DNA from 3 places in the Pectobacterium sp. HCp5_1 genome. Region 1 is predicted to be linked to each of the others. Evidence: riboswitches for the same ligand, from Rfam matches in the RefSeq annotation. Region 1 holds a riboswitch; each other region holds the start of a gene.
The links. Region 1 has a riboswitch for thiamine pyrophosphate ahead of thiB (thiamine ABC transporter substrate binding subunit). Riboswitches for the same ligand answer to the same signal wherever they lie in the genome.

Region 1 (9,988 bases):
AGCTCATCGGGATTCCCTCACTTGCCGCCTTCCTGAAACTCGAATTATTTAGGGTATATATTGGTATTTCACCGCACGATTACCGCCTGATTTTTCGCCGTATAACCGAGAGAAGCGTGACTGTTTTCACAATTGGAACAGGGTTTCAATGTTATAAATTATAAAATAATCATTGGGATAGTGGGTGGTGATAAATGGGCGTGTCCCGAGCGGTAGGGAAAGGCGTATTAAGCGGTATCTTATTGATGGCAATGAGTATCGGCACGGCGATGGCCTGTCAGGCTGGCCCTGCTAACGAATGGAAACGGGGTATTGAACAGCAGCGTCAGGCGGATTTGGGCAATGGCTGTTATCTCAATCCGATTATTGCGGGCGATCATCCTGACCCCACGATTATCAAAGACGGGGATGACTATTACATGACGTTCTCGTCATTTGACGACATCCCCGGGCTGTTGATTTGGCATTCTCGCGATTTAGTGAACTGGGAACCGCTTGGCCCAGCAATAACGACGCCTGTCGATGCGATCTGGGCACCGGATTTGGTGAAACACAACGGCAAGTATTATATCTACTTCACCACAAACCGGATTATCGACGCCAAAGGGACGAAAAAGAAGACGCTGTATGTGATTACCGCCGATGATATCCACGGCCCGTGGACGCTGCCGAAGGATACGGGCTTGAAAAACCCGGCCAGCGATCCCGGCCACGTCGTGGGAGAGGATGGCAAGCGTTACATCTTTATGTCTGGTGGCAACCGCGTGCAATTAACGGACGACGGGCTGTCGACGGTCGGCGACATGGCGGTGGTCTATCAGGGATGGCAGTACCCGGAAGAGTGGGATGTGGAAAGCTTCTCGCAGGAAGGGCCTAAGATGCTGCGCCACGGCGACTACTTCTATATGGTGCTGGCGGAAGGCGGAACGGCTGGGCCACCAACCGGGCACATGGTGATTGCCGCGCGATCTAAATCGATCAACGGACCGTGGGAAAACTCGCCGCATAACCCGATTATCCGCACGCAGGATCGTTCAGAGAAGTGGTGGTCACGCGGTCATGCGACGCTGATCGACGGGCCGGATAAAAATTGGTACATGGTGTATCACGGCTATGAAAACGGCTTTATGACGCTGGGGCGGCAGGCGATGCTGGAGCCAATTGTCTGGGGCGATGACGGCTGGTTTACGTCTGCCGGATTTGATACCGGCAAACCGATTCGCAAGCCGACAGGGGGCGAAGCGGTGCCTCACGGCATTGGCTGGTCTGATAGCTTTACCGACGAGAAATTTCCGGCACGCTGGCATTTCTACCGCGCCAATGCGGAAGAGCTAAAGCGGGTTACGCTTAGCGACGGCAAGCTGCACTTGAAGGCAAAAGGCACGTCGCCGAAAGATAGCGCGCCGCTGACGATGATCCCCGGCGATCAGGCTTACCAGATTGAAGTGACAGCGAACTTTGCTCCCGGCGCGCAGGCTGGTTTATTGCTGTTCTACAACGCGAAGCTATATGTCGGGCTGTCGTTTAATCAGGATGGCACCGTCATGCATCGCTACGGGCTGGAAAGGGCGGAGAAGAAATTGCCGCATATTACGGGCAATGAGGTACAGATTCGGATGAAAAACGATCGCCATATCGTGACGTTCTACACCCGAACCTCGGATCAGGAACCGTGGAAAAAATACCCGGTGCAGATGGAAGTGTCCGGCTACCATCACAACGTCGCGTATGATTTCCTCAGTCTGCGGCCTGCCCTGTATGCTTCAGGCGAAGGCGAGGTGACGTTCAGCAACCTGCGCTACCAGGCGTTGCCTTAGCTTCTCAATCCGAAGACGGACGTGAAATTCCCAGGATGGCGGCTGCTTCAGCGCTGCCATCCTGTAGCGCCTGAGTCGGCCCGTCATAATAAATCTGTCCGTCCACGATCAGCACCGTACGCTTCGCGATCCGCATGGCATCATCCAGATTGTGAGACACCATCAACAGCGTGAATTCACGCTCCTGACACACGCTCTCAACCAGATCGAGCATCTCCTGACGCAGCGCAGGATCGAGCGCTGAGAAGGGTTCATCCAGCAGCAGAATAGGCTGGTGGCGCACCAGACAGCGTGCCAGTGCCGCGCGCTGGCGCTGCCCGCCGGACACCTGCGACGGCAGACGATCCAGAAGATCTGCCAGACCGACCCGATCGGCGATCTGCCGTAACGTTTCACGCTGTGTGGCACTCAGTCGCAGGCCGGGATGTAGCCCCAGCGCGATGTTCTGTCCGATCGTCAAATGAGGAAACAGGTTATTTTCCTGAAACAGAATCGACACCGGTCGTTTAGCGGGAGGTGTCTCGCGGTGAGGTTCGCCGTTAAGCCGTAATTCCCCGCTGTCTGCCATCAGGAAACCGGCAACCAGATTCAGCAGTGTACTTTTCCCTGCGCCGCTAGGGCCGAGGATGGCGATGCGCTCGCCCGGTTTGACGTGAAAATCAAAACGCATGGGCAAGTGCTGATAAAAGTAGGTCAATTTCTCAAGCGCGATCATGACGGCCTGCCAGTTTCTCAATCAGGGTAAATAACATAAAGCACAGCAGCATTAAGAGCAGCGCCGTGACTGCGCCGTCGGCGCTGCGATAGGAACCAATTTGCTGGTACAGGTAGAACGGCAGCGTGCGGAACTGCTCATTGCCGAACAGCGCGATAACGCCGAAATCCCCGATCGACAGCACGCAGGCAAAGGCTAACGCCTGCGCCAGCGGCTGTTTCAGCGCGGCGAGTTCGATCAGCTTCAATCGCTGCCAGCCGCGAATATCCAGTGACGTGCAGAGTCGGTTGTAACGCTCGGCAACGTCAAGCATGGGGTTTTCCAGCACTTTGATCGCGTAGGGAATCGCCATCAGCGCGTTGGTGAACACCACCAGTGCGTAAGGGGATTGCGGCAACCCGATGCTGTTATTCAGCAGCAGGAAAAAGCCGGTTGCCAGCACAATACCGGGCATGGCGAGGATGAGCATACCGCTCAGGTTCATCAACTGCCCGTAGAGTGGCTTCTGGCGTAGCTTGAGCTCGCGGCTGCTCCAGAGCAGCATCATGGTCAGTACCAGACACAGGAGTCCTGCGCCTAAGGCGATGCGCAGCGAGGTAAACAGCGTTTGCCAGAGCACAGGCTGTTGCAGCACGGTAACCAGCGATCGGTTCACGCCATCTACTACCACGGCCAGCAAAGGAGGGACGACCAGCAACAACAGTGCACCAATCAGCACGCCATCGGTGAGGCGGCTTAAAGCGCTATCTTGCGGGTTGCGCCAGGCAAGCTGTTGTGTGCTGCCGACGGGCAGAATGCGCCCCAGCCGCTGGCTCAGCAGTACCAAACCAAGACAGCAAACCATCTGGATTAACGCCAGCAGCGCCGCGCGCCCCGGATCGTAATCAAAGCTTAATGCCTGATAGATAGCCAGCTCGATCGTGGTTGCCTGCGGGCCGCCGCCCAGCGACAGCACGGTGGCGAAGCTGGCGAAGCAGAGCATAAAAATCAGCGCGCCAGTGGGTAAAATCTGCCGGCGCAGGGCGGGCCATTCCAGCAGCCGGAAATGCTGCCAGCTGTTCATGCCCAGATTCGCGGCCAATTGACGCTGCTCGGTAGCGATGCCTTCCAGCGACTGCAACAGCAATCGGGTTGCCAGCGGCAGATTAAAGAAGACGTGCGCCAGCAGAATGCCCTGCAACCCATAGGGCGAAAATGTATATTTCAGGTCAAACCAGCCCAGCGCAGAGGCCAGCCAGCCTTGGCGACCGTAAACGCTGAGCAGGCCAAAAACGGCGACCAGCACGGGCAGCACCAGCGTCATCGCGCATAGGCGCAGCAGCCAGCGATGGCCGGGAAAGCGTCGCCGGTACAGCGCTCTGGCGAGAAACATGGCCGGAACGGTAGAGAACAGTGCGGAGAGAAAGGCCTGCCAGAAGGTAAACCGAATGACATGCCAGAGATAGCTGTCATGCCATAGCGTGCGCCACTGGCTTTCGGGTGCCTGTAGCCACAGGGCACCGAAAGCCAGTGTGGCAACGGAAATTAACAGCGTGGTGGCCAGTAGCCCTGGCCACAGACGTCCGCCGATCAGTGGCTGACGGCGCGTTGCCATGCCTGAATCCACCGCGTCCTTTGGTCAGCGACTTCCTGAGCGCTGAACTGCATGGCTTTTTCCGGCACCGCGAGCGTCGCGAAGCCTGCTGGCAGATCGGTTTTCACCGCCGGATACATCCAGTTTGTGGTAGGGATCGCCTGCTGGAACGTTGGGCTCAGGATGAACTGCATAAAGCGTTTTGCCAGTTCGGGATTTTTGCTGGAAGCCAACTGTCCGGCGACTTCAATTTGCAGATAGTGCCCTTCGCTGAAGGTCGCTGCCGCGTAGTTGTCTTTCTTCTCTTCAATGATGTGATAGGCTGGCGATGTGGTGTAACTCAGCACCAGATCCGCTTCCCCTTTCAGGAACAGACCGTAGGCTTCGCTCCAACCTTTGGTGACGGTAACGGTTTTTTTCGCTAGTTTCTGCCAGGCTTGCGGCGCATCATCGCCATACACTTTCTGCATCCACAGCAGCAGCCCCAGTCCTGGCGTGCTGGTGCGTGGATCCTGATAGATCACTTTCCACGGTTCGTTGCTGTCCACCAGCTCATGTAGGCTTTTCGGCGGGTTCTTCAGCGTGTTTTTGTTATACACAAACGCGAAATAGCCGTAGTCATAAGGCACGAACGTCTTATTGTTCCAGCCGCCCGGCACCGTGACGGCGCGGGTGTCCAGATTGTGTGGCGCAAACAGGCCGGTTTGTTCCGCCGCCTGCAACAGGTTGTTGTCCAGCCCCAGAATGATATCCGCTTTGCTGTTCTTGCCTTCCATACGCAGACGGTTCAGCAGTGAGGCACCATCTTCCAGCGCGACGAAGTTCAGCTCGCACTCGCACTCTTTTTCAAACGCGGTCTTGATGACAGGGCCTGGACCCCACTCGGAAGCGAATGAATCGTAGGTATATACGGTAAGCGCAGGCTTGGCGAACGCCGACGCTGAGAGCAGTAGCAGGCAAGACAGGCTGGTTTTCAGCACGGTGGCTGAACGCGGTAATAATTGATTTAACACTTTGCACTCCTGAGAATCATAGGGTGGCAAAGGACTTTGAGGCAGCAATGAGCAGCACTCTCAAATCCCTTCGCCGGTATTAACCGGATCAGGTTCGACGGGTATCTTCTCAGCGAAAAATATTTCCGCACCCCGTTGAGAACGGCACATTGTAAAGGGTTAAGTCGGGCAGCGAAAGGCTCTCAGCGTTCCGGCGGCGCGAACCAGGCGGATTTAAAATCAAACCAGCCCAGCATATTCATCCTGACGCCGCGCATACTGCGCTGCCCCTGAAGCTGTAGCCAGTGATGCAGAAGAGGGTGCAGTTGGCCGCTGGCGATCAGCTTTTCACACCACTCTGCCATCGGCAGCGAGTGATTGCGCCACTGCTGCGCGTCCGCGTGCAGATCGTCATTCAGACAGTGCTGCGCCAGCGGGAGTTCGTAGAGCATCGCGAACAGGGAGAATTCGATCGGCAGGTAACAATTCAGGCTACCAAACCAGATATCGCTGTCGGCATTGCCCTGATACCAGTCTTCGTAGCTGACCGTCTGAATATGTAATGTGACGCCGTGTTGTGCCAGCAGTGTGTGCATTATCTCGCTTAATATCCGATATTCAGGGTGTGCCTGATAGAACGTGAGCGTGACGTCCGTTAGCCCTTTCGGCATGGATTGTGGTACATCGGGATGGTGATGGTGCCAGCGCGGCAGCAAACTGTAGGCGGGAGACCAGTCACGCTGGTTGCTGATATTGGCGTGGTTGAGTAGCGAAATAGGGTTAAAGACCTGCCTGAGCCATCGCTGAGCTTCCGGTCGTGATGCTAACGGCGAACGCTTATCGAACAGCAGGAAATAGCCGCCTTCTTCCATCCGGCTTTCCAGCTGTTCGTGACGAGAATTGTCAGACTGGAGTTGGATAGATACCGGCATTTCCTCTGGCTCGTCGGGCAGTACCCAAATATTGACCTCATCAATGAGCGCCCGATAGCCAAAATAATCATCGAAGGCGCGGATCTTTAGCTGGTTGCTATTATTGCGCACCACGGCGTAAGGGCCGGTGCCAATTGGGTGTTGTGCAAAATCGGGTAGCGTTTGCCATTCCTGCGGCAAAATCATGGCGTGCACGCTGCCTAATAACCACGGCAGCCAGTTATCCGCGCTGTTCAGCCGGATATCAATCACGAAGGGCATCGGTGATGTGATGGTTTCAAGGTGCGAAAACAGCGGCGATGCGGTGAGGCGCTTGAGGGAGGTGATGACATCCTCCATCGTGAGCTCGCGACCGTGATGGAAGCGGATGGCCGGACGCAGATAAAAACGCCAGTGCAGCGGGGCCAGCATTTGCCAATGGTGAGCAAGATCGGGTTTTAGTTCCCCATTTTCCTCATTTATATTGGTCAGCCCGCTAAAAATTTGCCGTGCAATGTGCATTTCCGAACGCCGCAGCGCCGAACCTGGCTGCAGGTTGCGTAAGGGGCGGTAATAGAGGATGCGCAGAATATGTTTTCCCTGCCGGAAACTCCGTCCAAGATGGGCAAGTAACATCTGGCGTACCGCTTCTTTATCACCGACCAACTGCACCAGTTGCTCAATGCGATCCTGTTCCAGCAAATCCTCGGCGCGCCGCTGCTGTAGCGCCAGTCCGGTATAAACAAACGATAGCTGAGAGCGTTTTCCCCTTCCGGCTTCTGCCTGCCAGATCAGCCAGCCTTCCTGCTGCATCGCGTTCAGCAGTGAACGGATATGACGTCGGGAACAGTTCAGTACCCCGGTTAGCTCTTGCAGCGTGGTGTCGGTGGTTTGCCCCTGAAAGTGCTGCCACAGGCGGATGAACTGTTGTTGCAATCGAGGAGAAGACATAAAAGAGGAACTCCCTGCACTAAAGTCATCAATTTATCTTTCCCTATATTACGTCGATACTTTCCAACAAGGAAAGAGAGGAGGTGGCTTATGGCGATTTCCCGTTTGTATCGGTTCTATCAAACCTACTTATCGACCTGTAAGGCAAAGTGGTTGCGATGGATGTCTACCCAACAGCGCGTTGCATTATTGCAGCAGGCAACGCAGTGGCACCTGAACGACATGTCTGATGAAGAGTACCGTCATTGGCTCTAGGTGGTGCGAAACAATTTATTCTGAGTAAAACAATTTATTCTAAGTAAAACAATGTATTCTGAGTAATGGTGATGTTTCACCAGCCAGCGAGTTTTTCGCTGGCTTTTTTTATGGTGTTTACCTGCCGCTAGCTTTGTCTGCTGCGGGTGGTTTGCAGGGTAGTGAGGTATCAGCGGCGTTGTTTACGTGATGATTGGTTCACGTAATGGCTTGCCTTCGCTGAGCAGTGCACAATAACGTGCTAATTCGTCCTGCTGGTGGGCATTGCGTATCTGTAAAGCCAGATTAATCGTGGCAAGCTCCCGGGCGTTATCGGCTAATTCTTGGGGGATTTTTTTTTGTTTGGCCAGCCAGTCGGCGACATCGCTCCATTCCCACAGCGGTGATGTACCGCGTAAGCGCTGGACCGGAGAGGGGAAATCGCCCGCACCGCGTTTTCCATCTTTGAGAAGCGCAATAGCCTGACGCGACAGCGCAGACAAGGCTGCGATATCACTGATCCCAACCCAGACTGCATCGACGGAGTGGACTTTGGCCTGGATGCCTGCGGACTCGATATCATGAATAGCATTGATAACCGCGGTAGAAAAACGGGGGCTTTCTCGATCAAATTCGAGATAGACGGCGCTGCCATAGAAGCAGATCAGAGCGTCGTCGCAGCCGCTGGCAAAAAGCGCATCTTCCAGCCCAGCCGTATCTGCGGAAACGCCCGCTAGCGTGAGAGAAAAGTGATACGTTGTCATAAATTCCTCGGTAAGCCGTATAGACCTTCTATTGTTTCAACGTTATCAGGCAGCTATCGACATTGCGGCGGATCTGCTTTGCGTGATTTTCCGGGACTGATGGCGTGGACCAAATACTCATCATATGGGTACTGTGATCCGGCGTGCCACAGATAAGTCTGCCAAATGCATGCCCGTTGCTGGGATAAAAACGCCAGCCTTGCGCTAGTGCGTATTCAATAGCTGCCTGAATATGCTTATTTGGATGTTTTTTCATCGCTATATAGGGTCATGGTAAAGTCGTGTGTTGACAATTGTCAACGCTGGTGTTGGTCGAGAATGAAATATACCTGCTTATTTAGCTGACATTTAAACGGCGCGATCGGCCTGCGCGCAGCTTCGCAAAAGCAAATTGAAGAGGAAGACTGGAAAGGAAGCATGCCCGCAGAGAAAGACACCGGGCATGCTTACAGCGGGTTATTCCACTGGTTTTAGACGGGCGACAAAGTGCCGCAGCACGGGGGGCTCATAGGTGAACGTTAACCCTTTAATATCGCTGGCACGGGCTTTTAATGCGATAAGGGCATCTGCAATGTAGTCCATGTGGTCGTTGGTGTAGACCCGGCGTGGGATAGTCAGACGCAGTAGCTCAAGTGGTGACGCTTTCTGTTGCCCGGTGTCTGGATCGCGTCCTAGCAGAAGTGAGCCGATTTCAACGCTGCGGATACCGGCTTCCAGGTACAGCGCATTGTTAAGGGCCTGCGCAGGGAATTGCTCTGGCGGAATATGAGGCAATAGCCGTGCCGCATCAACAAAGACAGCGTGTCCTCCAACGGGATACTGAATCGGAATTCCACCGGCTTTCAGGCGTTCTCCGAGATAGGCGACCTGTCCAATACGGTAGGCCAGATAGTCTTCGTCCATCCCTTCTTCCAGCCCGATGGCGAGTGCCTCCATATCTCGTCCAGCCAGTCCGCCGTAGGTGACGAAACCTTCCATCGGGACGCAGCGAATGCGCACCTCGTTAAACAGGTCCTCATCGCTGCGGAAACAGCACAGCCCCCCAATATTCACCATTGGGTCTTTCTTCGCGGACATCGTCAGCATGTCGCCGTATTCATACATTTCATGCACGATGGCTTTAATGGATTTATCCGCGTAGCCCGCTTCGCGCTGCTTGATAAACCAGGCGTTTTCGCAGAAACGTGCCGAATCAATCACCACAGGGATCTGATGCTGCTGTGCAATACGGTAAACGTCACGCATGTTGCTCATCGAGACGGGCTGTCCGCCTGAACTGTTGCAGGTTACCGTGGTGATAATGGCGACGACATTCTCCGCGCCATGCTGTGAAATCACGCTTTGTAACTGGTCCAGATCGAAATCGCCTTTCCAGTCATAGGCCGTGTTCGTATCAAAAGCTTTTGGTGTGACGACGTTAATGGCCCGAGCGCCATTTAGCTCGACGTGCGCAGCGGTGGTATCGAAGTGGAAGTTGGAAATGAAGATGGGCTTTTTCGCGCCGCCAGCACGCTGTTTCTTGGCTATCAGACACGGAAATAAAATCTGTTCCGCGCCGCGCCCTTGATGGGTGGGAATCGTAAACGGGTAGCCCAGCAAGGTTTCGACTTTTTCGCACAGATGATAGTAATTGCGTGACCCTGCGTAAGCTTCATCACCCATCATTAAACCGGCCCACTGGCGGTCGCTCATCGCGCCAGTGCCAGAATCGGTCAACAGGTCGATGTAGACGTCTTCGCTACGCAGCAGGAAAGGGTTGTACCCCGCCTCTGTCAGGGCTTTTTCACGTTCCGCCTGCGTTGTCATGCGGATATTTTCTACCATCTTAATGCGGAATGGTTCAGGGATGCGTTTCATGCCATAGATCTCCAGAAAAAAGAATTCCGTCGCGACACGTTATGTGACGCCGAAGTAAGGAATGCAGGAACAGGAAATGATCAGCGTGGCGCTGATTCAGGCATGAGGCGGACGAGGGAAATCATTGGTGAGGCGATGGTCGATGTTGAACCAGGCCCGGCAATCGCCAGAGAT
Region 2 (9,988 bases), on a different contig from region 1:
CGCCAGTTCGGCAGCGAGTGCCTTAAGTTTCTTTTCGTCCATAATTTGCCTGTCTCCTCAGTTGGAGTGAACATATCAAAAACAGGCAATTACACAATTTTAATTACAGGCTCAATGGCACTTCGAAGAATCGCTTACGCATACTATGATCCTGACTGGATTAAAGGCGAACATACGCTCCTTGCTCTCAAAAGAAATACCGTTGAGCCCTTAGCTTACTCACTTCATATGAAAGGATATATTTTCTGTCCTTCTTGCTATGAACATATAACCCGAGTACCTGCTGATCCTGACAAGGGTATGACTAAGAACGAAGTTCTTGCCTATTACAAACATCTTAAAGATGACAATGCGCCTTTCTGTAGCTTGAGATGTGGACCTATTCAGTACAAACAATATTCATCTCAGGAAGATGCAAAAAAAGCGGTTGAAGACGAAGAGCTTATCGTCATAAGCGGTTTTCTTGAGTCTCGTCCAGACAACAACCCCAGAATGGATTCTGAAGGTGATGAAATACCTGTCGATTCGCATTTTGAGAGAAAAAATGGCAAAGAGGTTTCATTGCCCATTTCCCGCCATAATGGTGAATCTTTCAAGGTTCCCAGTCAGGTAACAAGTGTTCAGTCTCTATGCGTCAATTTCGATCACAATTATTACCGAGAGATTTACCTTATTGGTGAGGATGGTAGAGCTAAGCGTTATAGGTTGTGTGACTCGCTTAAGGAAATCAATGATATAACAGAGGGTTGCTCTGACCCAGCATTCTATTTTGGTAAGTTTTGGAAGATTGAACGGTTTTCAGGTCACAGCAATGTCTGGTTAAAGATCACCCAAGGATCATCATTTAAAGATTTCAGAATACGAATTACTAACGATACTGCTGATGGGAGAGGATTTTTCAATGAAAAAAACCTCGGTCGGATAGTTGTTTTTTACAGCCAGATCGATGAGGTTGGGATGGGATATATGACCCCTCAGCTAGGATGGGGGGAAGTGGCCCTATTACCTGCTAAATATGATGAATTTCTAATCAAAGATTACATGCTATCGCATCAAGGTGAGCAGTAGTTATCTGCTGTTCGTGAATAAATCGAACAAAATTATTAACCCTGTTTAAAAAGGTTTTTTATGCATGAAGCTGACCGATAAGTCAACTTTATGACGGAGCTGAACAAAGGGAAGAGATCATACAGCGTGAAGAAGCGATAGCCGGAAGGGCGAACTTGCATCAACAAGCTACTTCCCCTAATCTGGCAAAAATTAGAGATAAACGATTTAAATGACTCGGGGTGCCCTTCTTTGTGAAGGCTGAGAAATACCCGTACCACCTGATCTGGATAATGCCAGCGTAGGGAAGTCACGGTATGCCCCACCGGTTGCCGCCTTCTTCCACGCCGGTTGGGAGACTTATGAACACGCAACCCACCGACTTTTCTGCCGCTCAGGCAGCAACATCACTCACTCAATTCCGTTCTGCCTCGCCGCTGGTGCACTGTCTGACCAACGATGTGGTGCAATCTTTCACTGCTAATGTGCTGCTGGCGCTGAATGCGTCGCCTGCGATGGTGGTCGATCCCGAAGAAGCCGCGCAGTTCAGCGCGGTAGCCGATGCGCTGCTGATTAATGTCGGGACGCTGGAGCGTACGCGCGCTGAGGCGATGCGGGCGGCGGTAAACAGCGCGCATCAGGCGAATACACCGTGGGTGCTCGACCCGGTTGCCGTCGGTGGTTTGACCTTTCGTACTGAATTCTGTCGTGAACTGCTGGCGTGGAAACCCGCGGCGATTCGCGGCAATGCGTCTGAAATTATGGCGTTGGCGGGGTTATCCGCACAGGGGCGGGGCGTGGATAGCGCCGATGATTCTCTGGCGGCGCTCCCTGCTGCACGCGAACTGGCGCGGCAAGTGGGGACCATTGTTGCGGTGACCGGTGTGGTGGATTATGTCACGGACGGTGAACAAGACATCGCGGTATCCGGCGGCGATAGCATGATGACGCGCGTGGTCGGGACGGGCTGTGCGCTGTCGGCGGTCGTGGCGGGTTTCTGTGCTCTGGAGGGGGACCGATTATCCCACGTGGCGGCGGCGTGCTATGTCATGGCGTTAGCAGGGCAGCAGGCGACCTCGGTAGCGCAAGGAACGGGCAGTTTTATCCCCCATTTCCTCGATAGACTCTATACCCTGCGCGCGGAGGATCTGGCATGAAGCGTATCAATGCGTTGACGATTGCAGGCACCGATCCGAGCGGCGGTGCGGGTATTCAGGCGGATTTAAAAGCGTTTTCAGCCTTGGGCGCTTACGGCACCTCGGTCATTACCGCGCTGGTGGCGCAAAATACGCGCGGCGTGCAGTCCGTCTACCGGATTGAACCGGATTTTGTCGCAGCACAGCTGGATTCCGTGCTGAGCGATGTGCGTATCGACAGCGCCAAGATTGGGATGCTGGCACAGACCGATATTGTTGAAACCGTTGCCGAGCGCCTGCGTCGTTACGCGGTGCCTTTTGTGGTGCTGGACACCGTGATGCTGGCGAAAAGTGGTGATCCGTTACTTGCGCCGGAGGCGGTGGAATCGATCCGTCGTGAACTGCTACCGCTGGTGTCCCTGATTACGCCCAATCTGCCGGAAGCCGCCGCGCTGCTGAATACGTCACCTGCCGCTAACGAACGGGAAATGCGTGAGCAGGGGGAAGCGCTGCTGGCGATGGGCTGTCAGGTGGTGCTGATGAAAGGCGGTCACCTCAGCGAAGCGGAGAGCCCGGACTGGCTGTTCAGTCGACATGCTGAACCGCAGCGCTTTAGCTCTCCGCGCGTGAAGACACGCCATACGCACGGTACTGGCTGCACGCTGTCTGCCGCGCTGGCGGCGCTACGACCACGTCACGATAGCTGGGCGGAAACGGTCAAGGCAGCGAAGGACTATTTACAGCAGGCGCTACAGCAGGCCGACACGCTGGAGGTTGGGCACGGCATCGGCCCCGTTCATCACTTCCATCGCTGGTGGTAAATATTATATGCCCTCAATTCTTCACACTGCCGGCTTCCTGCCGCCTGAAATATGGCGGGTATAAGTAAATTGACTTGTACTTTGCGTGACACATTTGCCAGTAATTTCAAAGTAAATTAAGCGTCTTCGGCATAGACAGTGCGTGAACGTCCGGTTACTTTGCTGTGAAATCTTGGCGTTAATGTGAAATAGGGTGTGGGGATAACATATGGCAGGTTCTGCTCGCAGTGCGATGGCTGCCAAGGCGCTTCAGACGATACTCAATATCGGTCTGCTGGTGCTGGCGACTATTCTGGTGATTTTTTTAGTCAAGGAAACGTTTCATCTGGCGAAGGTGCTGTTGATCTCCAACGAGAAAGATTCCTCCTATCAACTGATAGAAGGCATTGTGATCTATTTCCTGTATTTTGAGTTCATTGCGCTGATCGTGAAGTATTTCCAGTCCGGCTATCACTTTCCGCTGCGTTACTTTATCTACATCGGCATTACGGCCATCATTCGCCTGATTATTGTCGATCACAAAAGCCCGTCGGATACGCTGGTCTATTCCGCGGCGATCCTGCTGCTGGTGGTGACTCTGTACCTGGCAAACAGTAATCGCCTGAAGCGGGAATAGTAGAAACAGGAATAGTCAAAATGCGCCGCTATTCCAGCAGCGAGCATTGCGGTGGCAGCCGACAGTGAATCGCTGCTGGAAGTACCTCGATATGGAAGCGTTTGGCGCTGAGCGGCTCGCCGTCCAGATTAAACGTCATATCGTCTGGGGCGGTGATCTCCAGCCACGGCAGGGTAGCGGAAATCATGTTCTGGTTTTCGCTACCGGTGAACCAGGCCTGCAACATATTCGGCAGCAGCTCGGTTGCCGACAGTACGCTTAATTCCAGTAGCCCATCGTTGATTAGCGCCTCTGGGCAAAGTTCCTGTCCGCCGCCAGCCTGACGACCGTTCCCCACCGCGATAACCAGCGTATCGCCTTCCCAGTGAAAATCTGGCCCGTGAATCTCACAGCGTTCGGATTGCAGCATGTCCATGCGAAAGAGCGCGTGCAGCACGTAAGACGCACTCCCCAGCGCCGCCTTCATTTTGGCCGGTGTTTCGGTGGTAATGCGCGTGGCGAAACCGCCCGTCGCCATGTTGATGAAATAGTGTTCGTCGTTCACTTTGGCGACATCGATGGCGGTAGCGCGGCCTTTGATCGCCAGCGTTAGCGCGTTGTGCATCTCCATCGGAATTTGACAACTGGTAGCGAAATCGTTGGCGGTACCCAGCGGCACAATTCCCAGACACGGACGTCCCAGACACGGACGCCCCGCTTCCGACTGCACCGCTAAGGCGGCGGCGACTTCATTAACGGTACCGTCACCACCGGCGGCGATCACGTTATCCGCGTTGAGCTGAATCGCCTCTTCTACATAGCGTTTGGCATCGCCGTATTCCCAGGTCACGCGGACATGCAGCGTATAGCCGTCCTTGCGTAGCTCATCAATGGCTTCGCGAAGTTCTTCATTACCCGCACTTTTTCCATTTAAAATCAGCAGTGTGATTGGATTTTTTTCCATGTCTTATTTCTCTGGCTGCGATGTTGTTAATACAGAAACGTTGCAGTTAATCATAGACACTAAATTGGTAGGCAGATATCAGAAGAGTCGGTGAATATACCCGTCATACTTCAAGTTGCATGTGCGGTGGGAAAATGCGTGGGCGGAAGAAAAAGAAAAGCCAGCTCAAGGGAGATTGAGCTGGCCAAGGAGGTGGTTCCTAGTAGTATCACTACGCTTATTTTTCGTTCTATGTTTTCTCAGCGACGCAATACTAACCACAAGACCGGCTAATTGATGTGATCTGTTTCTAATATTCGTAAAAAACCCTGAGCTTTGTAACGATACCTTCGGGCAACTGACGCCGTTATTCGCGGCAGGGAAAAGTGATAATAGGGGGGCATATCATAAGGAAAGAAGGGCTTACGAAGGGGATAGCCGGATGGTTGGGACATCCGGCTAGATTACCGGTTTATTCCACGTTAGGATTGCGCGTGGTGGTGCCCGGCAGATTGCGCAGCAGTAACGCATAATCCAGCGAGACATCGTCCGGCACGGGCAGATAGACGATATGGCCGTTACCCGGTGCGACATCGGTCGGCTGCCCTTTGGCATTCTGCATAGCGTCGATAGTGAATTGAATATTGCCGTTCGGCGTCATCATCTCCACGCTGTCGCCGCAGGAAAATTTGTTCTTCACATTGACTTCTGCCAGCCCATCGCGGCGTACGCCGGTGAATTCACCGACAAACTGCTGACGATCGGAAATGGAATAGCCGTAGTCGTAGTTCTGGTAATCTTCATGCACGTGGCGACGCAGGAAGCCTTCGGTATAACCACGGTGTGCCAGACCTTCCAGCGTTTCCAGCAGCGTTGAATCGAACGGTTTCCCTGCGACAGCATCGTCAATGGCGCGGCGATAAACCTGTGCGGTACGAGCGCAATAATAGAATGACTTGGTGCGGCCTTCGATTTTCAGCGAATGAACCTGCATTTGCGTCAGGCGTTCAACGTGCTGAATGGCACGCAGATCGCGGGAGTTCATGATGTAGGTGCCGTGCTCGTCTTCAAATGCGCTCATGTACTCGCCGGGACGCATGTTTTCTTCCAGCATAAAGACTTTGTCGGTCGGTTCTCCGATGCCCAGAGCGGGTTCAACGTTTTTCACCGCGATAGGTTCGTGCTGATGGACGATATTCCCGACCTCGTCCTCTTTACCTTCCTGAACCTTATATTCCCAGCGGCAGGCGTTGGTGCAGGTGCCCTGATTCGGATCGCGTTTGTTGATGTAGCCGGACAGCAGGCAGCGACCGGAATACGCCATGCACAGCGCGCCGTGAACGAAAATCTCCAGTTCCATATCCGGGACGTTCTGGCGGATTTCTGCAATCTCTTCCAGCGACAGTTCGCGGGACAGAATCACACGCGTCAGCCCCATTTGCTGCCAGAATTTCACCGTCGCCCAGTTGACCGCGTTGGCCTGAACGGAAAGGTGAATATCCATCTGTGGGAAGTTTTCCCGCACCAGCATAATCAGGCCCGGATCGGACATGATCAGCGCATCAGGCCCCATTTCGATCACGGGTTGCAGATCGCGCAGGAAGGTTTTCAGTTTGGCATTGTGCGGCGCAATGTTAACGACGACGTAGAATTTCTTGCCCAGTTCATGCGCTTCGTTAATGGCTTGCGCCAGCGTCTGATGGTTGAATTCGTTATTGCGCACGCGCAGGCTGTAGCGGGGTTGACCGGCATAAATCGCGTCCGCGCCATAGGCAAAGGCGTAGCGCATATTTTTCAGCGTACCGGCCGGAGAAAGCAGTTCCGGTTTAAACATGGTATCTCTCGATTCTGATCACAAGTCAGGCTGCTCCACGGCGGGAACAGTAAAGGCGGAGGATTCTAGCGCTAATAGGGGGAAATTGCAGTAGACGACACACGAAACGTAGGCCTATTGTTTGACGTAAATCAATTGTTTGACGTAAATCAATTTTTTGACCTAAATAAAGAACGGCCTGCCATTAATAGAGCAGGCCGGATAAAGCAGGATTAACGCGTCGCGATACGGGATTTTCCGAACGTTTCGCGGTTGTGGAGCTGATATAAATCGACCTGTGGGCCAACTGGCACAATCTGCGTCGGGTTCAGCCAGGCAATACCGTAATAGCCTGCTTTGATGTGGTTGATATTGACCGTCTCCGCAACGCCCGGCCACTGGTACAGTTCGCGCAGGTAGTTCGACAGGTTCGGGTAGTCGGCAATGCGCTTCAGGTTACATTTGAACGCGCCGTGGTAGGCCACGTCAAAACGCACCAGCGTGACAAACAGACGCCAGTCGGCTTCGGTCAGCGTGTCGCCGAGCATATAACGGTGGCTGCCAAGATGCTCGTCCAGTTCGTCCAACGTGGCGAAGAGCGTGGTGACGGCATCGTTATAGTGTTCCTGCGTTTTGGCGAACCCGGTCTTATACACGCCGTTGTTGACGTTGTGGTACACGGTTTCGTTCCAGCGGTCGATCTCAGCGCGCAGTTCCGACGGGTAGAAATCGAGGTGGTTGCCAGTCAGATCGTTAAATTCGCTGTTCAGCATGCGGATGATATCCGCCGATTCGTTGTTCACGATGCGGCCTTCCACCCGATCCCACAGCACAGGCACCGACACCTTTCCGGTATAGTCGGGCACGCTGGCGGTGTAGAGCTGGTGCAGGTAGTTAATCTCACCCACGTGCCCGCCGGCATCCTGCGGGGTAGCAAATTCCCAGCCGTTATCCGCGATGCGCGGGTTGGCAACGGAGAGCGAAATGATGTTCTCCAGCCCTTTCAGTTTGCGGAAAATCAGCGTGCGCGACGCCCACGGGCAGAGATAGGAGACAAAAAGCTGGTAACGACCGGCTTCTGGTACCAGCTCGGTTTGCCGAAATTTGGTTTCTTCACGGTGGAATGCCCCGTTTTTGATCTCTTCCGCCGCGACATCGCCGTTAACCCATTTGCCATTCACTAAGCCTGACATCGTTTTTCCCCTCATCTGTTCTGTTGCAGGTGACCCAAGTCCCGCACACCGTGCGGGGTGATACCCGTTATTATTGTAGGCTTAAAAGAGTAACAGCCTTGGGAAAAGAGAAAATGACAAAATTTTCATTAAGTCAGACAGTATTTTTGACCAGACTGGGAAGGGGGGTGGCTAACGTTTAGCCGCCAGCAGGCCGTATAGCGCAGAGTCGGACACCTCGCCGTCGACGATCCAACGCTGTTTCAATAGCCCTTCCTGCGTGAATCCCAGTCGTTCCAGCGAGCGGGCTGACGCCACATTGCGGGGATCGATTTCGGCTTCCAGTCGGCTGAGTCCCGCTGTTTCAAAGGCAAAATCCCGCAGCGCAGAGAGTGCTTCCGCCATATAGCCTTTGCCTTGCGCGCTCGCCGCCAGACAGTAGCCGATTTCGGCGCGTTTAGACTCAATCTCAAGGTTGAACAGCACGCAGGTGCCGATCAGTTCGCCGCTTTCTTTAACTTCCAGACCCAGCTTCATGTGTTGCCCGGCGCACAGCGCGCTCCAGTATTCGTCAATCGCGTCGTGCGCCTGCTCGATGTGTTGCCAGGGCGGATGGTTCCAGAAGCGCATCACAACCGGATCGGACATAAAGGCGAACAGCGCTGGCGCATCATCACGATAAAGCGGGCGCAGCAGCAGGCGAGGAGTCTCGATTTTGGTGGTTTCGGAAAATAGCGCAGTCATTATCGTGAAAGCCTCTTTTTCGTGTGGAATGAATTCGTATGGAATGGAAGACGGTTATTCGGACAGATGGCCAGCTTGCAGTGCCGCAATATCACCTGCTGCGATGATTTCCAGATGACGCGTGATTTTTTCTATCGGCCAGTCCCACCAACACAGCGTTTCCAGTGCCTCGATGACGTCCGGCGCAAAACGGGCTTTAAGGATTTTGGCCGGATTGCCGCCAACGACCGTATAAGCGGGCACATCGGCGGTGACCACGGCGCGTGACGCAATGATGGCGCCATTTCCAATGCGGATGCCGGGCATGATCAGCGCGTCATAGCCAATCCAGACATCATTGCCGATGAGCGTGTCGCCTTTGTATGGTAGATCGCCGGGCTTGGGTGTCACTTTCTCCCAGCCGTTGCCAAAAATCTGGAATGGGTAAGTCGACAGGCCGGAAAGTCGATGATTGGCTCCGTTCATGATAAATTTAGCGCCACGTGCGATAGCGCAAAATTTACCGATGATTAATTTATCGCCGAGAAACGGATAGTGATAGAGCACGTTTTTCTCGAAATTTTCTGCGCCATCAGGATCGTCATAATAGGTGTAGTCGCCAATTTCAATATTCGGGTTGGTGACAATATTCTTGATGAAACACACTTGGGGGAAACCGGCCATGGGGTAGCGGTTATCAGGGTCTGGTCCGTTCAAAATGGTCTCCATAACATCATAAGGCGCTGGGTGTTACACCTCATTACAGGGCGCGGCTTCCCAGCGATAGCCGATGCCGTATACCGTGCGGATAAATGAGGTCTCTTCGTCCAACTGTTCCAGCTTGCGACGCAGATTTTTGATGTGGCTATCGATGGTGCGGTCGGTCACGACGCGGTAATCGTCGTAGAGCTTATCCAGCAGCGCCTCGCGGGAAAACACCTTACCCGGCTCGGCGGAAAGCGTCTTGAGCAGGCGAAACTCTGCTGGTGTGAGATCGAGATTCTGCCCCAGATAGCTGGCCTGAAAGCCGCTTTTATCAATCAACAGGGCCGTTTCGGTTTTCTCTGCGGCTTTCAGTCCGTCATTCTGCCAGCCGCAGCGGCGCAACAGCGTTCTGACGCGCACGACCACTTCGCGCGGGCTGAAGGGCTTACAAATATAGTCATCGGCACCAATTTCCAGCCCCAGCAGGCGATCGATCTCTTCGCTGCGTGCGGTGACCATGATAATTGGCACGTTGGAAAATTGGCGGATGGTGCGGCAGAGCGTCAGGCCGTCGCAGCCCGGCAGCATTAAATCCAGCAAAATGAGGGAAGGGGAATGCTGCCGCACCCACTCGACGACATCATTGCCGTTGGGCAGCCAGTGCGTGGCATAGTCCGCTGCCTGAAGGTAATCCACCAGCAGTTGCCCCAATTTGGGCTCGTCTTCGACGATGAGAATCGGTGACGCCATAGCGAAATCGGGTACGGTTGTCATAGCTCTGCTTATTTAGATGTGAATCTTAATCAGGTTCGTGCAAGGGAAGCTCGATGGTAATCATCACACCCCCTAATGGCGAATGTTCAGCATACAGACGTCCGCTATGTGCCTCAACGATATTATTGCAGATTGCCAGCCCCAGCCCGGAGCCGCCGCTGGCGCGGTTACGCGAACTTTCCGCACGGTAAAAACGTTCGAAAATCATCGTGAGCTGCTCGTCGGTCACGCCGGGGGCGCTGTCCTGCCAGATAATCGC
Region 3 (9,988 bases), on a different contig from region 1:
CGTGAAGTGAATGTCGTATCGGCAATGTGCAGCATGTCATCCTCCCGCGATGGCCTGAAAAAGCAAAATATCATCACCGTCCTGCACCTGATGCTGTGACCAGATGGCGTGCGGGATAATGGTCTGGTTGATGGCCAACGCTGTACCAGGCTGGAGCCGATTGATCTCGCTCAGTAGCGCCTCAATCGTGATAGCTTCTGGGAATTCAAAGAGCTCATCATTCAGCGTGATTTTCATGCCGCGCCCCCGCATACCGGGCAATGGGGCGCGCGGGTTAGTTGAAGCGTGTTCCAGCTCTGCTGTTTGCCATTGAACATTCTCAGCTTGCCGTCCAACGCGGATGGCATACCAGCCAGCAGTTTGATCGCTTCCAGCGCCTGAAGTGTGCCAATCACGCCGACTACCGGCCCCAGCACGCCTGCGGTACGGCAGTTGCGCTGCGGTTCGGTTGTATCGGGATACAGGCAGGCGTAGCAGCCAGCGTGATAAGGCGGCGTGAAGACGGCGAGCTGGCCGCTGAAGCCGACGGCGCTCCCGCTGATGAGCGGCTTGCCTGCGCTAAAACAGGCGGCGTTAACCGCATGGCGAGTGGTCATGTTATCGCTGCAATCCAGCACCAGCTCGACGCGGCTAACGGCATGGTGTAACGCGTCACCGCTGAGCCTCTCGGTAATCGCAATCGCTTCTGAGTTCGGGTTTAACGCCTGTAGCTGGCGCTGGGCCAGCACGGCTTTGGGCTTGTCGGTATCGCTGGTGCGATACAGAATCTGACGTTGCAGGTTGCTGATGTGCAGTGCGTCATCGTCGGCAAGCAGCAGTGTGCCGACCCCGGCGGCCGCCAGATAGAGCGACGCGGGAGCACCCAGCCCACCTAGGCCCACCAGCAGAACGCGGGCGGCTTTGAGCTTCTCCTGACCTTCCGGGCCAATATCTTCCAGCATCAGCTGACGGCTGTAGCGCATGAACTCGCTATCGCTCAGTCCGGCAGACGTTGGATGGGGATTCGTTACCATGTCATGCCTCCCGTCCTTCAATCATCCTGAGCAGCGTCGCGGTTGCCTGCCGCCAGTCTGGTGCTTGCGTAATGGCGCTGACGACGGCAATGCTGCCGACACCCGTTTTCAGCACCGCAGGGACTCTGTCGGTGCTGATGCCGCCAATCGCCACGGTGGGAAAACGGCCTTGCAGATCGGAGATGTGGCGCGCCAGTTCGGCCAGTCCCTGCGGCGCTGATGGCATGTCTTTGGTTTGGGTTGGGAAAATATGCCCCAGCGCGATGTAGGACGGGCTGATCGCCACCGCACGCTCCAGCTCACGATCGTCGTGCGTGGAGACGCCTAACCGCAGGCCAGCTTGTTTAATCGCGGCCAGATCGGCGGTGTCCAGATCTTCCTGCCCCAGATGTACGCCGTATGCCTGATGTTTGACGGCTAAGCTCCAGTAGTCATTGATGAAAAGTTGCGCCTGATAGTGGCGACCCAAGGCGATCGCCTGGATCACCTCGGCTTCGGCTTGTTCATCTGACCGATCTTTGATTCTCAGTTGGATCGTTTTCACCCCGACGCCGAGTAGTCGTTCGATCCATTCCACGCTATCGACAACGGGATAAAGCCCCAGCCGCTGCGGCGTTGGGGCAAAGGGCGTCGAATCCATCATTTGCTTTCCTCGGTTTGCAGGCTGGTGGCGCTGTGATAAAGCTCGCTGCCGCGCGAGCGGAATTCCTGCGACATCTGTGCCATACCGACTTCAATCGGTTTAGCTTCCGCTTCCTGTTTTGCGGCGTAGTCGCGTACTTCCTGTGAGATTTTCATCGAGCAGAATTTAGGACCGCACATGGAACAGAAGTGGGCGACTTTACCGGATTCTTGCGGCAGGGTTTCATCGTGGTAGGCGCGTGCTGTTTGGGGATCGAGTGCCAGATTGAACTGGTCTTCCCAACGGAATTCGAAACGCGCTTTCGACATGGCGTTATCGCGGATCTGCGCACCGGGATGACCTTTCGCTAAATCGGCGGCGTGGGCGGCGATCTTGTAGGTAATCAGCCCCTGTTTAACGTCTTCTTTGTTCGGTAAGCCAAGATGTTCCTTCGGCGTCACGTAGCAGAGCATCGCGCAGCCGAACCAGCCGATCATGGCGGCACCGATGCCGGAGGTGAAATGATCGTAACCCGGTGCGATATCGGTAGTTAGCGGGCCGAGCGTATAGAATGGCGCTTCGTGGCAGTGTTCCAGCTCTTCGGTCATGTTGCGGCGGATCATCTGCATCGGAACGTGCCCAGGGCCTTCGATCATCACTTGTACGTCGTATTCCCAGGCGATTTTGGTCAGCTCGCCCAGCGTATGCAGCTCGGCAAACTGGGCTTCGTCGTTGGCATCCTGAATGGAACCGGGGCGTAAGCCGTCACCCAGTGACAGCGCGACGTCATAAGCGGCGCAGATTTCACAGATTTCACGGAAGTGTTCGTACAGGAAACTTTCTTTGTGATGCGACAGGCACCACTTCGCCATGATGGAACCGCCGCGTGAGACGATGCCGGTCAGGCGTTTGGCCGTCATCGGCACGTAGCGCAGCAGCACACCCGCGTGGATAGTAAAATAGTCCACCCCTTGCTCGGCCTGCTCCAGCAGCGTATCGCGGAACATTTTCCAGTTCAGGTTTTCCGCCACGCCGTTCACTTTCTCTAGCGCCTGATAAATCGGTACCGTCCCGATTGGCACGGGGCTGTTACGCAGAATCCACTCGCGTGTTTCGTGAATATAGCGACCGGTTGAGAGATCCATCACCGTATCCGCACCCCAGCGGGTAGACCAGACCAGCTTTTCCACCTCTTCTTCGATGGAGGAGGTCACGGCGGAGTTGCCGATATTGGCGTTAACCTTCACCAGAAAATTGCGACCGATGATCATCGGCTCTGATTCTGGATGGTTGATGTTGGAAGGGATAATGGCGCGACCGGCGGCCACTTCCTGACGGACAAATTCCGGTGTGATGTTCTCCGGCAGTAGGGCACCGAAACTTTGCCCCGGATGCTGCTGGCGCAGCACCTCACCGCGAATGCGTTCGCGTCCCATATTTTCGCGAATGGCGATAAATTCCATTTCGGGGGTAATGATCCCCTGTCGGGCATAGTGGAGCTGGGTAACGCGTTTGCCTGCTTTGGCACGCAGCGGCCGTGGCAAATGTTCAAAGCGCAGATGATCCAGACCGGCATCCGCCAGACGCTGCTGGGTGAAATCAGAGCTGACGCCAGATAGTGCTTCAGTGTCGTGGCGTTCTGCAATCCAGCTGGCGCGCAGCTTCGCTAGCCCAACGCGGACATCGGGTTGCGCAGCGGGATCGCCATAAGGCCCTGACGTATCGTAAACCGGGATTGGTTCATTGGGTTCGTATTGAGGGTTGTCTTTACTGCCGCCGAGTAACGTCGGGCTAAGCTGAATTTCTCGCATTGGCACGTGGATGTCATCACGTGAGCCCGCAAGGTAAATACGTTTGGAATTGGGAAAGGCGGTTCCCTGTAAGGTTTCAATAAACTGCTGGGCGGCGGCACGCTGTTCACGGCGACCCGATTTTGACGACACTGTTTTTATAGACAAAGGTTCTGTAGACATAGCAAGTTCCTGTAAGACGTAAAGGGAAGATTGCTTGTCTGGAGCCGGAGGGAGTAATAATGATATTGAGCGTCAGAGCAGGTATGTGGAAATACGCAGCCTTGGGCTCAATAGAGGTGCATTACTCTTGTTCCCTTCGCAGGTATTAACCCGATCAGGTTCCGCGGATCCCGAATTAACGGTCTCAGCCTGTGCGCTCATAAGTTTCGTCATAACGATTGATTTCGTAAAACAAAACACGAGCACGCTAGGCACTCCGACAAGATATGCCCGTCTCTTAAACGGGCCAATAAAACCCCTACACTGTATGTCGGCAAAACGCGGATGTCAAAGCGTGCCGCTTTTGCTTTTACAATGTGTGATGATGTCCTGAAATAACGTCAAATGACGGCTATTTGTCGTAAACCTGCTGAATCATTCTGTCTTCTAACGTAAAACGTTCTTCCAGCGCTTCGCCGACGTGGGAGAGTGCCTGCTGGAATTCGAGGCAGTTATCATGGTCGATGGCTGCCGCCAGATGGCTATCGTAAAACGTCATAATTTGCTGCGTGTTATTTTGCAGGGCGAGGTCGAGCTGGGTGGAAAGCGCTAATACTTGTTCGCTGTGCGTCGCTGCTTCATGCAGCATTTTTTCGTATAAATGAAAGTGGCCGGTAGAAAGATAGTCCACCAGATTCTGGCAAAAATTATCCAATGCCTCTTCATCCAGAAGAGAAAGCGTTTCCTTATTCGGCTTGATGCCAACCAGATGATAGTAAGCCACCAGAAGCTGCTTACGCGCTTGTAGCCATTGGTCGATTAACGCATTATTGCCACCAACGTATTCAGTTAGACTTTGTAGCTGGTTTAGCATTGTTGACTCCGTGAACGGTAAGAAATAACTGAAATCCCAGTTATAAAACTTATGTAATCACTCTGAATGTAAAATGCCAGTGAAGTGGCAGTGGAGCAATAAAAAGATATGGAACAGACGCTAAAAGGTGACGAAACCGGCTGGTGGGTGGTTAGCGACGCGGTACAAATCTGGCTCCCTCAGGGAGAATTGCCGCGCGGAACGGCTACGGCGTGGTCGTTGCAGGGGAAAACGGCTCGCCAAATCGGTGAATGGCAAGGACTGCCTGTCTGGCTGGTCTGCCAGGGCCGGGATTCTGATATGGCATCGGTTCGCCAGTTGCTCGATCAGGACGTAGGCTTATTCCAGCTGGCGGGGCGAGGCGTACAGCTGGCTGAATTCTATCGCTCTCATCGTTTTTGCGGTTATTGCGGCCATGAAATGGTGCGGAGTAAAACGGAGCTGGCGTGCTTATGTCACCACTGCAAAGAGCGCTATTATCCGCAGATCGCGCCTTGCATCATCGTCGCGATTCGCCGTGGCGAGGAAATTTTGCTGGCACAACACAATCGGCATCGCGGAAACATGTACACCGTGCTGGCCGGGTTTGTCGAAGTGGGCGAAACGCTGGAGCAGACGGTCGTGCGTGAGGTGATGGAAGAGAGCCAAATCCAGATAAAAAACCTGCGCTATGTGAGTTCGCAGCCTTGGCCATTCCCTCATTCACTGATGATGGCGTTTATGGCCGAGTATGCGGGCGGCGAAATCAAGCATGACCCGAAAGAGCTGCGTGACGCGGGCTGGTTCCGCTATGACCAACTCCCGCAGTTGCCTCCACCGGGCACCGTGGCGCGTCGGCTTATCGAAGATACGGTGGTACTGTGCCGCGCTTATCACGAGAACGAAGGCTGACGTGGTAGTATTGGCGTCATGAATGGCTCGTGTACACCGCGCACCTGCGTCATAGCGTATTCGCTTCATAAAGCGTTCGCCTTATAACGCATCCGTTTCATCACATCTATCCGGTGTAGAACCGCCGTGAGGTTGAAAGGAAAAGAACATGACTGATCTGAAAAATGATCGCTATTTGCGGGCGTTATTACGCCAACCCGTTGATGTCACCCCAGTGTGGATGATGCGTCAGGCGGGGCGTTATCTGCCGGAATATAAGGCAACGCGCGCGCAAGCGGGTGATTTTATGTCGCTGTGTAAAAACGCAGAGTTGGCTTGTGAAGTCACGTTACAACCTTTACGGCGCTATGCGCTGGATGCGGCGATCCTGTTCTCCGATATCCTGACTATCCCTGATGCGATGGGCTTAGGGCTTTATTTTGAAGCGGGGGAAGGTCCGCGCTTTCAGTCTCCGATCACGTCTCATGCCGATGTGGTTAACCTGCCGGTTCCCGATCCAGAGCAGGAACTCGGTTATGTGATGAACGCGGTGCGGACGATCCGTAAAAATCTCGCCGGGGAAGTGCCGCTTATCGGCTTCTCGGGCAGTCCGTGGACGCTGGCGACCTATATGGTTGAAGGCGGTAGCAGCAAAGCGTTTACCGTCATCAAGAAAATGATGTTCGCCGAGCCTAAAACGCTACACCTGTTGCTGGATAAGCTGGCTGATAGCGTCATTCTCTATCTCAACGCGCAGATTCGTGCGGGTGCGCAGGCGGTGATGGTCTTCGATACCTGGGGCGGCGCGCTGAGCGGGCGTGACTACAAAGAATTCTCCCTGCATTACATGCATAAGATTGTTGATGGTTTACAGCGCGAGAATGAAGGCCGCCGCGTACCCGTGACGCTCTTCACCAAAGGCGGAGGCCAGTGGCTGGAAGCAATGGCGGAAACAGGCTGTGACGCGCTGGGGCTGGACTGGACGAGCGATATTGCCGACGCACGCCGTCGAGTAGGCGATAAAGTCGCGCTACAGGGAAATATGGATCCGTCGATGTTGTATGCCGATCCGGCACGGATCGAGCAGGAAGTGGCATCGATCCTGGCCGGATTTGGACAAGGCAATGGCCATGTTTTCAATCTGGGTCACGGCATTCATCAGGATGTGCCGCCGGAGCACGCGGGCGTGTTTGTTGAGGCCGTTCATCGGTTGTCTCGCCCTTATCACGCATGATTCACAGGAGGTGATGTGATTGATACACAACGGCTGCGGGCTGAACAGTTGGCCCGCGCTTCTGATGTGATTCGGCACGACGATTTACCTTTTAAGCAGCCCACGTTTATCGCGGGTGCGGATGTTGGCTTTGAGCAAGAAGGCTCAGTAACCCGCGCTGCGATTGCGGTAATGCGCTATCCTTCGTTGGAACTGATAGAATACAAGATTGCGCGTATCAGCACGACAATGCCTTATATCCCCGGTTTTCTTTCGTTTCGTGAATGCCCTGGGCTACTCGCCGCGTGGGCGTTGCTTGAACAGAAACCGGACCTGCTGTTTGTCGACGGGCATGGGATTTCCCACCCGCGTCGTCTCGGCGTTGCCAGCCATTTTGGTCTGCTAGTTGATGTTCCGACGATTGGCGTGGCAAAAAGTCGACTTTGTGGCCGATTTGAGCCATTGGCGGAGGGCGTTGGCAGCCAGCAGCCGTTACTGGATAAGGGTGAGCAGATTGGCTGGGTATGGCGTAGCAAAGCGCGCTGTAATCCGCTGTTTGTGGCGACGGGGCATCGAGTCAGTCAGGATAGTGCATTGCACTGGGTACAATCTTGTATGCGCGGCTACCGTTTACCGGAGCCGACTCGTTGGGCTGATGCTGTCGCATCAAATCGTCCCGCATTTGTGCGTTGGCAACGGCAGCAAGCCGCTAACGTATTGTCGTAAAACTTTAGGAATTCAGGCATAGGGCGTCACTGTGATTTCAGGTACACTGCCGTCCGTCGCCGTTAATGAGCATAAAAATGTTACGTAACCCCATTCATTTACGTCTGGAAAAGCTGGCGAGCTGGCAACATGTCACTTTCATGGCATGTCTTTGTGAACGTATGTATCCAAATTACCACGAGTTTTGTCGTCAAACAGAATTCGGCGACGCGATGGTTTACCGTCGCATTCTCGATCTGGTATGGGAAACATTGGTTGTTAAAGATGCGAAGGTCAATTTTGATAGCCAGTTGGAAAAGCTGGAAGAAGCGGTTCCCGCCGCGGAAGATTACGATCTTTACGGCGTCTACCCGGCTATTGATGCCTGTATCGCACTGGGCGAGCTGATTCATTCGCGCTTAAGCGGTGAAACGCTGGAACATGCGATAGCGATTAGCGAAACGTCTATCCGCACGGTTGCCATGCTGGAAATGACGCAGGCAGGCAAAGAAATGACCGACGATGAGCTCAAGGTTTTGCCTGCAATTGAAGAAGAATGGGACATCCAATGGGAGATTTTTCGCCTGTTGGCGGCCTGCGAAGAACGCGATATTGAGCTGATCAAAGGGCTCCGTTCCGATCTGCGCGAGGCCGGAAGTAGTAACATCGGGATAAATTTGCATCAATAACGCGATAAAACGTGATTTAAGGCCTGAAATGGCCTGTCTTAAGGCTTCACATTCGCACCCTGTCTGGTCTACATTTGGGGGGCGTAAAAAAAGTGGCTGTCGGTGCGTGTATGCAGGAGAGTGCTATTACACCCTGAAATGGGAAAGGGCATATCCGTCGCACTCGATGCTTAGCAAGCGATAAACACACTGTAAGGATAACTTATGAATAAGACTCAACTGATTGATGTAATTGCGGACAAAGCTGATCTGTCAAAAGCACAGGCTAAAGCAGCTCTGGAATCAACTTTGGCGGCAATTACCGAGTCTCTGAAAGAAGGTGATGCAGTACAATTAGTTGGTTTTGGTACGTTTAAAGTGAACCATCGTAATGAGCGCACTGGCCGCAACCCACAAACCGGTAAAGAAATCAAAATCGCTGCTGCCAACGTGCCAGCATTTGTTTCTGGCAAGGCTCTGAAAGACGCTGTTAAATAAGCCCATGCCGGTTAAAAGTTTAAGCAGAGGGGCGTTTTCGCCCCTTTTGCTTTTACGACGTTTGTGTGGCGCAGGCCTCGTGCTTATAGCCGTGGTAGCTTGTAGTAGCCGCACCGCACCGCCGGACGTTTTCGCCAGCGGCTACGTTGCCGATCGTGGTGTTGTGCGTTTGTGGCGTAAGGATGATGCGCAGAATACGACGGCGCTGACCACCGTATACAACCCGCTTCAAGGCAATGGTCTGGTGGTGACGCGCTATACGTTCCAGCAGGATAAGCTACGCGAGATACAGCGTAATCAGCTCGGGGCGCAACAAGAAGATATGCGTTTGCGCTTTGCAGAAGATGGAACTGTCAGCTTTATGCAGCGGCAGCTTGCCGAAAGACGTGAATCGGTTTCTGATGATGAAATCGCGCTCTACCAGTTCGATGCGAAGCGCATGCTGGAGTTGAGCGATGTATTGCGTGCAGGCAAGGTGAGGCTAAAGCAAGGGAAATGGCTGGAAGGGCAGGTGCAGTCTTGTGACGGTACGGTGGTTCGCCCTGATTTTGACAACGACTCGCGTGAATGGATCGCGCAGCAAAAAGCCCATGCAACGCGCCCGCTAAACGTCGCGTGGCTGGAAGCGCCAGAAGGGACGCAGTTATTGCTGGTGGTGGAAGATGACGTCTGCCAGTGGGAACCTAAGTAACCATTAGCTATAAAAAACCCGGATTTCTCCGGGCTTCAGTATTTATCAGACAACCGTTTATCAGGCTTGCTCGCGCTCAATAGCACGGTAGCCGATGTCTTTTCGACAGAATACCCCTTGCCACTGAATACCCGCTGCTATTTCATAAGCACGTTGTTGCGCTTCAGCCACGGTATTGCCCAATGCAGTGACGCACAGTACGCGGCCGCCGTTGGTGACGACATTAATGCCGTTCAACTTGGTGCCAGCATGGAAAACTTTGCTATCTTCGGCATCCTGCTGCGGTAAACCAGAAATCACATCGCCTGTATTGTAGTCAGCCGGATAGCCGCCCGCAGCCAATACCACGCCCAGAGACGGACGTTCATCCCAGACTGAATCTTTCTGATCCAACGTGCCGTCACAGGCTGCCAGACACAGTTCCACCAGATCGGAGCGCAGACGCAGCATAATTGGCTGTGTTTCTGGATCGCCGAAGCGGCAGTTGAATTCGATCACTTTTGGCTGACCATCGGCAGAAATCATCAGGCCGGCATACAGGAAACCGACGTAGGTATTTCCCTCTGCGGCCATGCCGTTGACGGTCGGCCAAATCACCTGATCCATCACGCGCTGGTGGATTTCATTGGTCACGACCGGAGCTGGCGAATAAGCGCCCATACCACCGGTGTTCGGGCCCGTATCGTTATCCCCAACACGCTTATGGTCCTGACTGGTTGCCATCGGCAAGACATTCTTGCCGTCTACCATAACGATGAAGCTGGCTTCTTCGCCATCAAGGAATTCTTCCACCACGATACGGTGTCCGGCATCGCCGAATGCATTCCCCGCCAGCATATCCTGAATGGCATTCTCTGCTTCCTGCAACGTCATGGCGACAAT

Region 2: another riboswitch for thiamine pyrophosphate. It lies ahead of thiM (hydroxyethylthiazole kinase); the one in region 1 lies ahead of thiB (thiamine ABC transporter substrate binding subunit).
Region 3: another riboswitch for thiamine pyrophosphate. It lies ahead of thiC (phosphomethylpyrimidine synthase ThiC); the one in region 1 lies ahead of thiB (thiamine ABC transporter substrate binding subunit).

What each region holds. Positions count from the first base shown of each region.
Region 1 is NZ_JAUMIO010000003.1:112,927-122,914, forward strand. Features, by position in the region: gene Q3A88_RS03335 (family 43 glycosylhydrolase) at 195-1,817, shown strand; gene thiQ (thiamine ABC transporter ATP-binding protein ThiQ) at 1,822-2,532, opposite strand; gene thiP (thiamine/thiamine pyrophosphate ABC transporter permease ThiP) at 2,519-4,126, opposite strand; gene thiB (thiamine ABC transporter substrate binding subunit) at 4,102-5,085, opposite strand; TPP riboswitch at 5,166-5,263, opposite strand; gene sgrR (HTH-type transcriptional regulator SgrR) at 5,301-6,959, opposite strand; gene sgrT (glucose uptake inhibitor SgrT) at 7,050-7,214, shown strand; gene Q3A88_RS03365 (hypothetical protein) at 7,397-7,957, opposite strand; gene Q3A88_RS03370 (hypothetical protein) at 7,986-8,213, opposite strand; gene tnaA (tryptophanase) at 8,414-9,814, opposite strand; gene tnaC (tryptophanase leader peptide) at 9,911-9,988, opposite strand, start outside.
Region 2 is NZ_JAUMIO010000002.1:283,568-293,555, reverse strand. Features, by position in the region: gene Q3A88_RS02860 (hypothetical protein) at 115-1,068, shown strand; TPP riboswitch at 1,276-1,372, shown strand; gene thiM (hydroxyethylthiazole kinase) at 1,410-2,204, shown strand; gene thiD (bifunctional hydroxymethylpyrimidine kinase/phosphomethylpyrimidine kinase) at 2,201-3,004, shown strand; gene psiE (phosphate-starvation-inducible protein PsiE) at 3,213-3,620, shown strand; gene yegS (lipid kinase YegS) at 3,649-4,563, opposite strand; gene yegQ (tRNA 5-hydroxyuridine modification protein YegQ) at 5,015-6,376, opposite strand; gene Q3A88_RS02830 (glutathione S-transferase family protein) at 6,589-7,548, opposite strand; gene Q3A88_RS02825 (GNAT family N-acetyltransferase) at 7,720-8,271, opposite strand; gene Q3A88_RS02820 (Vat family streptogramin A O-acetyltransferase) at 8,326-8,979, opposite strand; gene baeR (two-component system response regulator BaeR) at 9,001-9,729, opposite strand; gene baeS (two-component system sensor histidine kinase BaeS) at 9,755-9,988, opposite strand, start outside.
Region 3 is NZ_JAUMIO010000050.1:5,776-15,763, forward strand. Features, by position in the region: gene Q3A88_RS20500 (thiazole synthase) at 1-35, opposite strand, end outside; gene thiS (sulfur carrier protein ThiS) at 37-237, opposite strand; gene Q3A88_RS20510 (HesA/MoeB/ThiF family protein) at 234-1,013, opposite strand; gene thiE (thiamine phosphate synthase) at 1,015-1,656, opposite strand; gene thiC (phosphomethylpyrimidine synthase ThiC) at 1,653-3,608, opposite strand; TPP riboswitch at 3,723-3,877, opposite strand; gene Q3A88_RS20525 (Rsd/AlgQ family anti-sigma factor) at 4,000-4,461, opposite strand; gene nudC (NAD(+) diphosphatase) at 4,570-5,352, shown strand; gene hemE (uroporphyrinogen decarboxylase) at 5,501-6,565, shown strand; gene nfi (deoxyribonuclease V) at 6,581-7,270, shown strand; gene Q3A88_RS20545 (YjaG family protein) at 7,348-7,938, shown strand; gene hupA (nucleoid-associated protein HU-alpha) at 8,143-8,415, shown strand; gene Q3A88_RS20555 (DUF1481 domain-containing protein) at 8,420-9,106, shown strand; gene purD (phosphoribosylamine--glycine ligase) at 9,167-9,988, opposite strand, start outside.